4 regions of the Janthinobacterium sp. 64 genome follow, and region 4 is predicted to be linked to each of the others. Evidence: predicted binding sites of a transcription regulator. Region 4 holds the regulator's gene; each other region holds the start of a gene.
What was found. The regulator sigma-54, encoded in region 4, starts transcription at its own class of promoters, with help from an activator protein. The targets are predictions, from matches to a motif close to TGGCANGNAANCTGCTTT.

Region 1: a site for sigma-54 is predicted at 1,502-1,519, ahead of pepA (flocculation-associated PEP-CTERM protein PepA). Genes of this name have one in related genera too.
Region 2: a site for sigma-54 is predicted at 2,224-2,241, ahead of CLU91_RS19735 (TorF family putative porin). Genes of this name have one in related genera too.
Region 3: a site for sigma-54 is predicted at 1,944-1,961, ahead of CLU91_RS28485 (PEP-CTERM sorting domain-containing protein). Genes of this name have one in related genera too.

What each region holds. Positions count from the first base shown of each region.
Region 1 is NZ_PHUG01000001.1:1,751,991-1,755,634, forward strand. It holds gene CLU91_RS07650 (acyl-CoA thioesterase) at 1-227, opposite strand, end outside; gene CLU91_RS07655 (hypothetical protein) at 309-677, opposite strand; gene CLU91_RS28220 (hypothetical protein) at 807-944, opposite strand; gene CLU91_RS28225 (hypothetical protein) at 1,174-1,347, opposite strand; gene pepA (flocculation-associated PEP-CTERM protein PepA) at 1,595-2,446, shown strand; gene CLU91_RS07665 (nitroreductase family protein) at 2,525-3,643, opposite strand; gene CLU91_RS07670 (ThiF family adenylyltransferase) at 3,644-3,644, opposite strand, start outside.
Region 2 is NZ_PHUG01000001.1:4,485,200-4,488,843, reverse strand. It holds gene CLU91_RS19745 (ammonium transporter) at 1-1,014, opposite strand, end outside; gene CLU91_RS19740 (P-II family nitrogen regulator) at 1,026-1,364, opposite strand; gene CLU91_RS19735 (TorF family putative porin) at 1,376-2,143, opposite strand; gene CLU91_RS19730 (accessory factor UbiK family protein) at 2,413-2,661, shown strand; gene CLU91_RS19725 (YifB family Mg chelatase-like AAA ATPase) at 2,773-3,644, shown strand, end outside.
Region 3 is NZ_PHUG01000001.1:2,528,430-2,532,073, reverse strand. It holds gene CLU91_RS11110 (sulfate/molybdate ABC transporter ATP-binding protein) at 1-171, shown strand, start outside; gene CLU91_RS11105 (CysB family HTH-type transcriptional regulator) at 186-1,118, shown strand; gene CLU91_RS11100 (MmcQ/YjbR family DNA-binding protein) at 1,115-1,468, opposite strand; gene CLU91_RS11095 (hypothetical protein) at 1,465-1,734, opposite strand; gene CLU91_RS28485 (PEP-CTERM sorting domain-containing protein) at 2,011-2,568, shown strand; gene CLU91_RS11085 (TonB-dependent receptor plug domain-containing protein) at 2,654-3,644, opposite strand, start outside.
Region 4 is NZ_PHUG01000001.1:4,265,879-4,269,522, reverse strand. It holds gene CLU91_RS18785 (enoyl-CoA hydratase/isomerase family protein) at 1-803, opposite strand, end outside; gene hpf (ribosome hibernation-promoting factor, HPF/YfiA family) at 939-1,301, opposite strand; gene CLU91_RS18775 (RNA polymerase factor sigma-54) at 1,371-2,849, opposite strand; gene lptB (LPS export ABC transporter ATP-binding protein) at 2,854-3,609, opposite strand; gene lptA (lipopolysaccharide transport periplasmic protein LptA) at 3,609-3,644, opposite strand, start outside.

The DNA of each region.
Region 1 (3,644 bases), 2.5 Mb from region 4:
ATCGAGGCGAGGAACGTCACCAGCTCACCGACGTGGATAGGCTGCAAGAACATCACCTGGTCCACCGACAAGGTCACCACATAGCTGCCCGAATAGCGGCTGGCGCAGGCGTAGGCGACGCTGTCGAGGTATTTCAGGATGGTGCCGCCGTGCACATTGCCGGAAAAGTTGGCCATATCGGGCGTCATCAGGACCGTCATCGTCAGTTCGTGGGCCGACCAGTTCATCGCGCTGTCCAAAGTGTTCTCCAAGGGGAATTAAAAGTGAGGGAAGATGTGAAAACCGGCCCCAGGGGCCGGTTGTGAGCCTTAAAGACCCAGGGTGTCGATGTCGGCCAGCGAGTCGCGGCCCTTGTCGGAAATGTCGTGCCCCTCGCCTTCGGCGCGCGCCACGATGTGGGCTTTCTTGCCCAGGAAGTAAGCCACTTCCGTATCCAGTTTGGTCAATGGATCGGCAGCGACGGCGCGCAAGCCCATGATGCAGCGGCGCAGGAACAGCAGTTGTTGTGCCTTATCCGTGATGGACAGACGGCCATCGCGTGCATAGCTGAGCAGCTTCAGGCCGGACAGGCGCTTGGCATTGCGGGCAACGCAAGCACTGGGGCGCTCGGTCTTGATGCCGCGTGCAACTTGCTCCAGCGCGTCATATTCATCGGTTGTTAATTTCTCGTTCTTCATTACTTTTCCATAAAAGGCCAGGTGTTCGGCCCCCATGGTACGCGCCCCGCTGCGCATCGGCAACAGGCAACGTGATTCAGTCGCCCTCCACCCCACGGATGGCGTACTGAAAATGCGCGTGGAGCGCGCTTATTTGTAGCTGCGCAGCAGCAGCCACGCCAGGCCGCAGCCAGCCACGGCGCCCGCCAATACCAGCGCTGCGAGGTTTTTGCTGGTGATCACAGGGCGCCGGCCCAGGTAGATTTTGTTATGCAAGGAATTGCCCATGATGGTCTCCTGTACAAGAATTTTTATGATGTCTCATTATAAGAACAGAATCGTGACGGCCACATGACACACAGCAGTTAGCGCTTGATTTATATCCACTCGGCAATGTTTATTGGCATTTTTGTTGTTTAATTGGCGTGACGACCCCGCCGCCCGCACAATCCATTTCCGAAAAGAAAATAAGCGGCGCGCGGCAGTGGCCTCGGCGCTCAGGTGCGCGACGACTTGCTCAACGCATCTTGACGGGCGGCGGCGGCGGCGTCGGTTCCTCGACGGGCACGGGGTCCGTGTGCGGCGGCTGTTCCGGTGGCGGCATCAGCGGATCGCCTTCGGGTGGCGGCGGGATATCCGGTTCAGGCGTACTATGCGCACGCAGCGGGGCATGACGGGATGGTAGTTGCATGGTGGCCTCCTTTGCCCCACTCTAGCCGATGACAGGAAAGGCTGGCGCCCGCGAGCCGCGCCATGGCAGGGTAAAACGTCGATTTTTTTTACACAAGTACGAAAAACGGCATCCCTGTTTTCATAAGCTGTTGATTTCAAATGCAAATATCACATGGTACAAATTCTGCTTCAAGGGCGTATGAGGTTATCTGAGGCACTCGCCACAGTGACCTGGTCCGATCAACCCTCACGCTGAAGGAAATGCCATGAAAACGCTGTCCTCATTCCTGCGTCTCGCTCTCTCCGCGGCCACCATCGGCGCCGCGCTGATCAGTGCACCCGCACTCGCTGGTCCTTTGTTTACCGTCAACGAAGGTTCCGTCCCCGGTACCGCAGCCAATCAGGTGGTGGCCGACCGCATCAGCTTTGAATATCACGCGCGCGTCGAACAAACCATCGTTGGCGGTTTAGGTGGCGGCAACGACCCCTTCACTGAAACAGGCTTTCTGACCAAGGCCGCTTTCGGCAGCCCGAATGGCGGCAGCATTCCATCGCAACTGAACGCCCTCAATGGCTATGGCATGTATGGCCTGTTTACCATCACCGGCCAGGCCGATACGCTCGCTGGCGGGATCCACGCCAACTTTCAAACACTGACCATGACCTTGTACATCGACCCCAACCAGGACACGGCACTGTCGATCAGTAACGTGGCAGGCTCGCCGGTGAATGTGGGTGGTGTCTCCGGGGATGACTTTGCGATCGTGACCTACACGCTCGACGTGGGCGAAGCCCACATTTTCGCCGGCCTGGCCCAGGGCGACTTCAAGGCTTTGCTTAACGCCACATTGACGCCGCAAGGACAGTTGTTTTTCATCAACCCCAACCCGTTTTTCCCGCTGGAGTCCCTCAGCGGGAATACGAACAGCTTCATCGGCGGCAGCCTGACCGACAGTTTCGTTGCGATGGCCGATGGTGGCGGCCTGGAATTATTCCAGGCAGCAGTACCTGAACCAGGCACCATCGCCCTGCTCGGCATCGGCCTGTTTGGCCTGGGCATGACTGCGCGCCGCCAGCAAGGCGGGCAGCGCCAGCAAGGCGGGCAGCGCCAGGCTTGACATGCGATCATCCCACCTGAAAGCCGCTGATGTCCTCAGCGGCTTTTTTCGCTGCGGCAACCGGCAAACCCATGCCGTTCACGCAAGCGTTCTGCCGTTGGCCGGCGCCACCAGCAAATCGTGCAGCGGCCGGCGCAAAGAGCGCGCCTGGGCCGCCGGGCCGGCGCCGATGCGGCCAAGGAACACGGCCCGGTCGAACGCCGCCGCCCCCAACACGGCCTGGCATTGCACGGCCAGCTCCTGCGCCATTTCCTGCATGCCATCGGTGCGCGAAAAGGCCCGCCGTTCGCGCACATAGCGGGCAAAGATCAGCGGCGTCAGTTCCGGCTGCAACTGCAGGCCCAGCTGCGTGGCCGTCAGCCAGAAGCGCTGCATGGCCCTGCCCGCCGCCACATAATCGTCGATGTGGCGCGGCGGCGCCTCGGCCAGCAGCACGAAATGCGCAGCGCAATACAGGCCAGGCAGCAAGTCCATCTGCAGACGCGGGGCAATGGTGCCTCCCAGCCAGGTATTGAAAAAATCCACGCGGCGCCAGCTGTGCATGACCCAGCGCATCAGCCGCGCCGTCATCGGGTCCACGCCGAGCGCCTGTTCCGGGATGCGGTCGCTGCTGAAGCGCGCGCCCCACTCGATCACGTCGCGGTGTACCTTGTGCGCTTCGGGCATGGTCAGGCGCAGCTTCGCATTGTCGAACATCAGGCGCGCGCAGGCCAGGCGCATGCGCCCGCCTTCGAACCATTGCACGCTGTAGCCGGGTGGCAAGCTGGCCGCCAGCGCCGCCTTTTCGCTGGCGCGCAGACGGCGCGTGCTGAGCCGTCGCCGCTGCACGCTGCGCTGCGGCAGGAAGGCCGCCAGCGGGTCGGGCAGCATGCCGGGGCTGTCGAGCAAGCGCACGTCAAACGTGGGCAAGGTGTCGGGCAAGCCGCCGCGCCGGCGCGCTTCCATGCGCAAGCCGTGACCGCTGGCGGCCAGCGCCATACTTTCGAGCAAGGCGCCCAGCGACAGCTGGCTGGGATGGCCGTCGAGGTCGTACACGCAGTGGCTGCGCGTATCGAAACCATGCACGACGACATGGCGCGGGCCCACGACTTCAAAGCGCCACGGCTGCGTGTTGTCGCCGCTGGGGGCCCAGCGCGCCTGGTCGAGGATGTTTTCCAGCACAGAATCGATCTGCGCGATCTGCGGTGCTTGCGCCATT
Region 2 (3,644 bases), 220 kb from region 4:
GGTGGCGGCGGCAGTGGCCAGCAAGGTGTTGACGAAGGCCAGGGCCGCGACGTCGCCCGCTTCCAGCGAGGAACCGGCATTGAAACCGAACCAGCCCACCCACAGCAGCGAGGCACCGATCATGGTCATCGTCAGCGAGTGCGGCGCCATCGATTCGCGGCCGTAGCCGACGCGCTTGCCGATCATGATGGCACCGACCAGGCCGGCAACGGCGGCGTTGATGTGCACCACGGTGCCGCCGGCGAAGTCCAGCGCGCCTTTTTGCCAGATCCAGCCCGCCTTCAGGGCTTCGCTGGCCGAGGTGGCGGCGTTGGTGATCAGGTCAGGACCGGTCCAGAACCACACCATATGGGCCGCTGGCAGGTAGGCAAACGTGAACCACAGCACGACGAAGGCGAGCACGGCGGAAAACTTGGCGCGTTCGGCAAAGGCGCCGACGATCAGCGCGCAGGTGATGGCGGCAAACGTGCCCTGGAAAGCGACGAACACGAACTCGGGAATGACGACACCCTTGCTGAAGGTAGCGGCGGCGGCAAACGTGCCTTTAGCCGGATCCCAGATGCCGTTCAGGAACAGGCGGTCGAAGCCACCGAAGAAGGCGGTTTTTTCCGTGAAGGCAATCGAGTAGCCATAGATGCACCACAGCACGATGACCAGCGCGAACACCATGAACACCTGCATCAGCACCGACAGCATGTTCTTCGAGCGCACCAGGCCGCCGTAGAACAGGGCCAGGCCGGGGATGGTCATCAAGATCACCAGCAAGGTGCTGATCATCATGAAACTGGTATCGCCCTTGTTGGCGACGGGCGCGGCGGCTGGCGCGGCAGCGGCCGGGGCCGGCGCGGCGGCAGCGGGCGCGGCGTCAGGTACGGGCGTGACGGCAGGGGCGGCGACGGCCGTGGTCGTGGCCGCCTCCGTCTTGGCGGGCGCATCGGCAAAGCTTGGCGTGGCGACGCCAAACGCACACAGGCAGGCTATCCCGGCGAGCAATTTTGTTATATTTTTATGCATCAATATTCCCCTTAGAGCGCTTCGTTGCCGGTTTCACCGGTACGGATGCGGATGACCTGTTCCAGGTTGTAGACGAAAATCTTGCCATCGCCGATTTTACCGGTACGCGCGGCACCTTCGATCGCTTCGATGGCCTGGTCGACAATGGCGTCATCGACGGCCGCTTCAATCTTGGTTTTTGGCAAAAAATCGACGACATACTCAGCACCACGGTAGAGTTCCGTGTGCCCTTTCTGGCGGCCGAAACCTTTGACTTCCGTGACGGTAATGCCTTGCACATTGATAGCCGACAAGGCTTCGCGCACTTCGTCCAGTTTGAACGGTTTAATGATTGCGGTAATCATTTTCATGGCAGTCTCGCTTAAAAGGTTTTGGACACGGTCAGCACGAGACCGGATTTCGCCAGGTTCTTGCCATTCGGTGCCAGCGACGTGATGTTGGCCTTGACGGCGGCCAGAGCCACGGTCACTACGCCGAAATCCTTGGTCACGCCGATCTTGTAATCGTTGTAGCTGAGGGCATCGTTGTGCTCGACTTTCTGGCGCCCGGCATGCAGGTTCAGCATGTAGCCATCATGCACCTCGACGTTGGCGCCCACGTCGAGGTAGCCGCTGTTCTTGCTGTCGGCGACACCGAACAGGTTCGTGGTCGAATGCGAGTATTTGACATAAACCGGGCCATAGCCGAGCTGGCCGTACAGCTCGAAGGTATTCGCATTGGTGCTCAGCCCATTCGAGGGATAGAAGTAATACAGGCCGCCCACGTCATAAGTGAAATCCTTGTTGATCTCGCCACGCTTGCCGCCGTAGACATCCCATTCCAGGTTGGTATCGCCGCCGCCATCCTTGATCCATTTGATGCTCGACAGCCAGGTGCCGACATACAGGCCCGTCGGATTGTGGGTATAGTCGGCACCGCCGCTGACGGCCGGGTTCAGGCGGCTTTGCGACACACCGCGGTAACGGTAATCGCTGGTCAGCGCCACGTTGTAGCTCACCACGTTATCAGGTACGGCTTCGGCCGCAGCAGGCGCTGCCACTGCATCCTGGGCCATGGCGCTACCGCACACGGCGGTCATGGCCAGCGTCAACGCGGCTACTAAAGTCATGTTCTTGGACAGATTCTTCATGGCGATTCCCTTTTATTGAACTTTTAAAGCGGTTGAGGTTTAAAATCTTGGCTGGAGATCACAAAGCGTTCATACCTTCTTTAGCAGAATACGTGCCAGCTCTCAGCCACCTTGACAGGTGCATTTCCGTCCATACATACCCTGCAAGCCCTTGGACATGCGGGTATGGACTGCTGAAGCGTTGTAGATTTGCCTATTTCCGCACCAGATTAACACTGCTGTGCACCGCAATGGTGCGATGCACATGCCGCACCATAAAAGGACTGACCATGGACATGAATACCTTCTTTAACGACTTGCAAGGCAAGATTCACCAGGCCATCGAAAACTCGCCGGCCAAGGATATCGAGAAAAACGTGAAATCGATGATGACCCAGGGCTTCGCCCGCCTCGATCTCGTCACGCGCGAAGAATTCGATATCCAGGCGCAAGTGCTGGCCAAGACCCGCGCCAAGCTCGACGCACTGGAATTGCGCCTGATCGAACTGGAAACGCGCCTGAACGACCCAAAGGCATAAAGTACCGCCAGCAAGGTCGCGTTATGCACGGCCTTGCTGGCATATCTCAAGCCTGACAGCGCTTCAAGCGCTAGACTGATCCTGACCGCGCTCGCGCCACAGGGGAGTCTGATGAGTCTGGCCGTCCTGAAAAGCCGCGCCCTGGCCGGCATGGAGGCGCCCGAGGTAAGTGTCGAAGTCCACCTTGCCAATGGCTTGCCCTCATTTACCATCGTCGGCCTGCCGGATACGGAAGTGAAGGAATCGCGCGACCGCGTGCGGGCCGCGCTGCAAAATTGCGGCTTTGAGATGCCGGCACGGCGCATCACGGCCAATCTGGCGCCGGCAGACCTGCCCAAGGAATCGGGCCGCTTCGACTTGCCCATTGCGCTGGGCATCCTGGCCGCCTCCGGCCAGTTGCCGGGCGACCAATTACACCACTATGAATTCGCGGGCGAACTGTCGCTCTCGGGCCAGCTGCGTCCCATCCGCGGCGCGCTGGCCATGACTTTTGCCATGCAGCGCAGCCAGTCGGGCGCACCACGCGCCTTCATCCTGCCGCAGGCGAACGCGGACGAGGCCGCTCTCGTCAGCGATGCCTGCATCTATCCCGCCCACAGCCTGCTCGAGGTCTGCGCGCACTTTGCCGCGCCCGCCAGCCACACGGCCCTGCAACGCCACCAGCCCGTGCTGGCAGCACAGGTTTTTGCATATCCCGACTTTGCCGATGTGCAAGGGCAGCAGCAAGCGCGACGCGCACTGGAAGTGGCGGCCGCGGGCGGTCACAACGTCTTGATGATTGGCCCTCCAGGCGCGGGCAAGACCATGCTGGCCAGTCGCTTTCCCGGCGTGCTGCCGCCCATGAGCGATGCAGAGGCGCTGGAATCGGCTGCCGTCCATTCGCTGGGTGGTCACTTCAAGGTGGAACACTGGAAACGCCGTCCCTATCGCGCGCCGCATCAGACGGCGTCCGGCGTAGCCCTGGTGGGCGGCGGCAACGTGCC
Region 3 (3,644 bases), 1.7 Mb from region 4:
CATGCGATCGGTCCGCTGGCCCAGCTGGACTTGCAGCGCGTCGATAACAGCGAGCTGATCGAAGCGGTGATGTCGAACGAGCGTTTTACGCATCTGCAGCTGAAGGAAGGCGAGACCCTGGTCGTCCGCCCGAAACGCTTGCACGTGTTCGTTGAACCCACAAGAAACTAATAGGCAGGAACACCATGAACTTTCAACAACTGCGATCGATCCGCGAAGCGGCCCGCCGCGGCTATAACCTGACGGAAGTGGCCAACGCCCTGTTCACGTCGCAGCCGGGCGTGAGCCGGCAAATCCGCGAACTGGAAGACGAACTGGGCGTGGTCATCTTCGAGCGCAACGGCAAGCGCTTGACGGGCTTGACGGAGCCGGGCAAGGGCATCTTGAAAATCGTCGACCGTCTCTTGATCGAGGCGGAAAACCTGCAACAGGCCAGCCTCGAATACAGCGGCCAGACCAGCGGGACCTTGTCGGTGGCGGCCACGCACACGCAGGCGCGCTATGCGCTGCCGAAAGTGGTGCAGGGCTTCCGCGCCGCCTTCCCCGACGTGCGCATCGCGCTGCAGCAGAGCGCGCCCGAACACATCGCGGAATGGGTGTTGTCGGGCAAGACCGATATCGGCATCGCCACGGAAGGCCTGAGCCAGTTCCCCGACCTCGTGTCGTTCCCGTGCTACCGCTGGAGCCATCTGATCGTCGTGCCGGACGGCCACCCGCTGCTTGAACATTCACCGATCCGCCTGGAAGACCTGGCCAAGTATCCCTTGATTACCTACGACAAGGGCTTCACGGGACGGGGCCATATCGACGACGCGTTCGCCAAGGCGGGCGTGGCGACCGATATCATCCTCACCGCCATGGATTCCGACGTCATCAAGCAATACGTGGCGCTGGGCCTGGGCGTGGGCATCGTCGCTTCGATGGCCTTCGACCATGGCCGCGACAAGGGGTTAAGGGCGGTGGAAGCGTCGCATCTGTTCGCCAGCAACACGACGCGCCTGGCCGTGCGCCGCGGCGCCTACCTGCGCGCCTACGCCTACGAGTTCATCCTGCAACTGGCGCCGGACCTGACGCGCGCAGACATCGACCGCGCCATGGCGGGAGAGGAAGCGCTCTAGGCGATGGCCGTCCTTTGCGCGCGCGTCAGGCTGGCCACGGCGCGCGCGTAGCTATCGCGCACTAGTTCCGCCAGGTAATCGGCCGGGAAGCGCGCCACGTCGACGATGGTGACCCAGTGAAAGCGGCCCATATAGCGGGCCGGTTTCACGCCCGGCATGTCCGTCAGCTCGATAAAGCGCTCCGCGCTGACTCTCAGGCTGAAGCGCCACTGCTCCGGTGCGCTGGTCTTGAAATAGGCAAACTTCTTGCCGCTCACTTCACACACGAGGATGTTCGACGGTGGGCCGTACAGCACGGCTTGCGCGCCGGGCAGGGCCGCGCAAAAGTCTTTCAGTTCATCGCTTGTCATTCGTCAACCGCCTTGAGTTGTTGCGTGGTGTGGTCGAAGGCATACGCCGCGCCGGCCGGAGCATCGAGCAGGCGGATGAAACGGTCGTCCAGGCTGAGCACGGCACCGAGCGACGCGCGGGCGATGGCCGCGGGCGGTGATTGATAGAAAGTATGGGGTGGCGCGCCGTCAGTGTGGCGGCGGCGGCCAGGTGCCAGCTGGGCATGCTTATCCGTCGTCAAAAAAAGTAAAACCCATGGTAGCCGATTACGTGCCAGGATGGTCATGCATGTCTGCAAACTTTGCCATCGCCGTAGGGCTACCCCGCCATCCCGCATGTGCGGATCTACAACAATCCTGTTTCCGGAAATGGATGGCGGCAAGCCCCACGATAGCCGGCCATGGCAAAAAATTGATGAGGCCGATTGAAAATACCAATGGTAAAATTTGTTTCTTTTATTGCACTTTGATTTCCTGGATGATATCTTTTGCTCAGCGGCACAGAATATGATAAAAAAATAATTAATATTGCAATTATAGAAATATGGGAATTGAGGAAATATATGAACACGATTAAACATGCTTTGCTGGGCCTGTGCCTGAGCGTTTCGGCTTGCCTGGCGCCATTGGCGCAGGCGGCGAGCTGGGTGGAGATCACCGATCCTGCCGTGAATGGCTTCTCGGTGGGCGGCAAGAACGTCACCTATGGTTCCGTGGCCGCCGATACGGTCTGGGTCTTTGACGGCGCCAATCCGTCCAGCCCGCAAAGCGCGGCCGACATCCAGAGCCTGGTTAGCGGCACGTTTGGCCTGCCGTCCAGCGGCACCGGTTCCCTGGTCATTGCCGCCCAGGGCAAGCTGGCCAGCAGCAAGTCCGGTTCGTTTACCGTCAGCTCCAGTTTCGACTATCTGGCCATCCATTATGGCCGTGGCGAATTGCTGTTTCACTGGGATAGCCCGGTTGCCGCCAATACGTCCTTCACTATCGCCAATTTGCCGCGCGGCCTGAGCAACTTCTACGCCTTCAGCTCGGTATCGGCCGTGCCTGAGCCGGCGACCTACGGCATGCTGCTGCTGGGCCTGGGTCTGGTCGGTTTTGCGGCGCGCCGCCGCCGCGTCTGAGTCTGCAGCGCCTGCGGGCGCAAGACATGAAAAAGCCCGGAAACGCACTTTTGCGTTCCGGGCTTTTTGCATGGCAGAGCGTTATTTACCAGCTATAACCCGCCTTGGCGTAGTAATAGCGGCCATTGAAGCCGTTCGGCGCGAAGATGCTGTAGGGCTGGGTGCCGTTGACGTTCAGGTTGCCCGCGCTCGTCACTTGCGCCGGGTAGCGGTTGGTGACGTTGTCGATGCCGGCCACCAGGCGCCAGTTCTTGCCCAGTTTCACGGAACCGGACACGTCCAGCACCCATTGCGGATCATACGTCTGGTCCAGCTTGGCATCGTTCTGCGGCACGGTGAAGCTGCCGTAGCGCGTCACCAGGCCGTGCACGTTCCAGATGCCGAAGCCGTAGTCGGCGGCCAGGCTGAACTTGTCTTTCGGCGATGCCACCGTGGCGCGCTGTATGGTCTGGCGGTCGATCAGTTTCAGGTTATTGGCCGTCAGGATGGCCGGGTTGTCCGCCACGCGCTCCACCGAACTCTTGTTGTGGTTGTAAGCCACGGTGAAGTCCAGACGATCCTTGTCCTGCAGGTCGATGCGGTAGGTGCTGACGATGTCCACGCCTTCGGTGCGCGTATCGACGCCATTCGTGAAGTAGCGTGCTGCTGTGACGGGAGCACCAGGCGCGGAAACGAGTTTTTGCAGTGTGGAGTTCAATTGTAAATTGCCGGAGAACAGCACGCGGTTATCGATGTCGATGCGATAGGCGTCGATCGATGCCGTGAAGTTGCGGCTAGGCTGGAATTGCAGCCCCAGGCTGTAGTTGCGGGCCTTTTCCGGTTTCAGTTCTTGCGCGCCCAGGGCGCGTGCCTCTGGCGTATTGACGGCGTAGGTAGCTGTTTCCAGCGGCGTGTTGATGCCATCTTTTACGATGAAGCTGGTGGTGGTGATGGTGTAGTACTGCTGCGCCAGCGACGGCGCGCGGAAGCCGCTCGACACGGTGCCGCGCAGGGACAGGGCGTCCGTGAAAGCATAGCGGGCCGAAGCCTTGGCCGACGTGGTGCTGCCAAAATCGCTGTAGCGCTCATGGCGCAGG
Region 4 (3,644 bases):
GCCGCCAGGGCCTTGCCCGCGAACGCGCTGTCGTCCTGCGCCAGCGAGGCCATGATGGCGGCCACGGAAGGCGCGCCGAAGTGGCGGTCCAGCGCCGCGCGCGCGGTGGCCAAAGAAGAAGCCCCCGCCCCGGCCTGGAACGGTGCCGCCAGCGCCTTGATAGCGACCGGCAAGGCCTCGCCCGGCGTCGAGTCGAACAGGGCCAGCAGCGTCCCCATCTGCGCCTCGGGCAGGTAGACATCGGCCAGCCCCGTGTACAGGGCATCGGCCGCGTTGATCGTCAGGCCCGTCAAGCCCAGGTACAGGCCCAGCTGGCCGGCCAGGCGCGACAGGAAATAACTGCCGCCCACGTCCGGGAACAAGCCAATATTGACTTCCGGCATGGCCATGCGCGTGCGGCCCGTGACGATGCGCAGGCGGTTGCCTGGCCCGGCTTGCGCCACGCCCATGCCGCCGCCCATCACCACGCCATCCATCACGGCGATATACGGTTTCGGATAGAAATGAATCACATGATTTAAGGCGTATTCTTCCGTAAAGAAATCTTCCAGCAAGGCACTGCCGCCTTGCGGCGTGGCCAGGCCCGCATCGTAAAAGAAACGGATGTCGCCACCGGCGCACAGGGCTTTTTCGCTGCTGGAACGGATCACCACGGCGTCCACCTGCGGATCGTCGCGCCAGGCCAGCAACGTCGCGCTCAAGGCGCGCACCATCTCCAGCGACAGGGAATTGAAGGCTTTCGGACGGTCGAGCACGATGTGCCCGGTGCGGTTGCGGATGGAGGTCTGGACGAAGTCGCTCATGGCAGGCAGGAAAGAAGTGAAAGTGCAAACATTCTAGCCCTTGCGCGGGGAAGATTGCGTTCGACAGGTACGGGCGCAAAAAAGGGCGCAAGATGTGCGCCCTTAGTTGATCACAACTGCTGGAAGCGGGTGGCCTTAAACGGCGACGACGGCGTCTTCCTCGGAGTTGTCTGGCAGATGCTTGATCGCCTCTTTACCGTGCCCTTGCACTTTGGTTTTGTATTTCATCACTTGCCTATCGAGCTTGTCGATCAGGGTATCGATCGCGGCGTACAGGTCGTGCGCCAGGCTTTCCACATAGACAGTCTTGCCACTCAGACGCAGGTTGACTTCAGCCTTTTGACGTTTTTCTTTCTCTTTGAGGTTATCCACGGTCAGAATCACGGCGATATCGATGACTTGATCGAAATGACGTTTCACGCGCTCCAGCTTCGTTTGTACGTATTCACGGATGGCTGGTGTCACTTCGAGATGATGTCCGCTGATGGTGAGATTCATACACACTCCTAAAGATGATCGGGTTCGTGCGGTCCATCCTGTCCGGCCCGCAGAGGAACCGAAAAAAACTTACAAACACTTACGCAGGCTCACTGGCGGAATTTTCAACGCTTCCCGGTATTTGGCAACAGTACGTCGCGCAATCACCATGCCTTGTTCCCCCAGCATGTCCGCAATCTTACTGTCGGATAAAGGATTTTTAGGGTCTTCTGCTCCTGTCAGTTGCACGATCAATGCCCGTATCGCCGTCGATGACGCTTCGCCCCCCGCTTCGGTGGCGACGTGGCTACCAAAGAAATATTTCAACTCGAACATGCCGTGCGGGGTCAGCATGTACTTTTGAGTTGTTACCCGCGAGATAGTACTCTCGTGTAAACCTAGTGTATCAGCTATTTCACGGAGCACAAGGGGGCGCATGGCAACGGCCCCATGCGAGAAAAAGTTCTTTTGTCTTTCTACTATCGCCTGTGCCACGCGCAGGATGGTGTCGAAGCGCTGGCGCATATTCTTGATCAGCCACTTGGCTTCCTGCAACTGCGCACCCATGGCGCCCTCGCCCTTGCCCTGCTTGAGCAAGTTGGCGTACATGGCGTTGACGCGCAGGCGCGGCATGACGTCATTGTTCAGGGTGACTTGCCAGCCATTGCGCGCGCGCTTGACGACGACATCGGGTACCACGTAATCGGACACATCCGAGGCGAACACGGCGCCCGGATGCGGATTGCACTGGCGAATCACCGTCTGCGCTTCGCGCAAGTCTTCCTCGTCGCAATCGAGGGCTTTTTTCAGCTTGTTGAAATCGCGCTGGGCAAACCAGGCCAGGTGCTTTTCCACGATGACGAGGGCCATGCGCCGCGTCACCATGGCGACGTGCGGCAAACGCTTGATCTGCAGCGCCAGGCATTCGGACGCATTGCGCGCGCCCACGCCGGGCGGATCGAAACTTTGCAGCAGCGACAAGGCCGTGCGCAGTTCGTCGGCGTCGATTTCCAGCTCTTCCGGCAGGCGCGCCAGGATGTCGTCGAGCGACTCTTCCAGGTAGCCATTGTCGTCGAGCGCGTCGATGATCAGCTCGACCAGCGCGCGGTCGCGCAATTCGAGCACCGTCACGCGCATCTGCTCCATCAGGTGCTCGCGCAGGGTGCAGTGATGGGCCTCCAGTTGCGGACGCGAATCCTCATCGTCGGGCGCCTTGCCGCGGCTCGCCTCGCTCCAGTCGCTGTCGCCGCCGTCCGCGGCGGCCGGGCCCTCGCCCGCCTCGCCGTCAAAGGCTTCCGCTTCGGCCGGCGCCGCAGGCGCCTCCTGGCCTGGCGGCTGGGGCGGCGCTTCGGCCGGCGCGGCCGTGGAACTGAGGGCCCCGTCGGACAGCAGGCGCAGCGAATGGTCGAGCGGATCGTCCAGGCGTTCGAGCAAGGGATTGTCCGTCAGCAGTTGCTCTAGTTCCTGGTGCAATTCCAGGGTAGACAATTGCAACAGGCGTATCGATTGCTGCAACTGCGGCGTCAGTGCCAGGTGCTGCGAAGTGCGCAGCTGCAATGATTGTTTCATTGGCTCACATACGGAAGTGTTCGCCCAGATAGACCCGGCGTACCGACTCGTTCGCGATGATGTCGTCGGGGCGTCCCGACGCCAGCACCGAGCCCTGGTTGATGATGTAGGCACGGTCGCAGATACCCAGCGTCTCGCGCACATTATGGTCGGTGATGAGCACACCGATATTGCGCTCCTTCAAGAAGCGCACGATACGCTGGATCTCGATCACGGCGATGGGGTCGACGCCGGCGAACGGCTCGTCGAGCAGCACGAAACGGGGGTCGGTGGCCAGCGCGCGGGCGATTTCCACGCGGCGGCGCTCGCCACCCGACAAGGACAGCGCCTGGTTCTCTCGCAACTTTTCAATTTGCAAGTCGGCCAGCAATTTATCCAGGCGCTCTTCGATCTCGGCCTTCTTCAAAGGACGGCCTTCAACGGTCTGGATTTCCAGCACGGCGCGGATATTGTCTTCCACCGTCAGCTTGCGGAAGACGGACGCTTCCTGCGGCAGATACGACAGGCCCATCTGCGCGCGGCGGTGGATCGGCAGGCGGGAAATGTCCACGCCGCTGATATCGATGCTGCCGCCGTCCGACGGCACCAGGCCGACGATCATGTAGAACGAGGTGGTTTTGCCGGCGCCGTTCGGGCCCAGCAGCCCCACCACTTCGCCGCATTCGACTTGCAGTGAGACATCATGCACGACTTGCCGCTTGCCATAGGTTTTTTGCAGCCCGCGAACGATCAGGGTGCTGCCGCAACGAGTATTGTCCATTATTTCTTTCCTGGCGCGGGCGTGGCCGGCGCTTT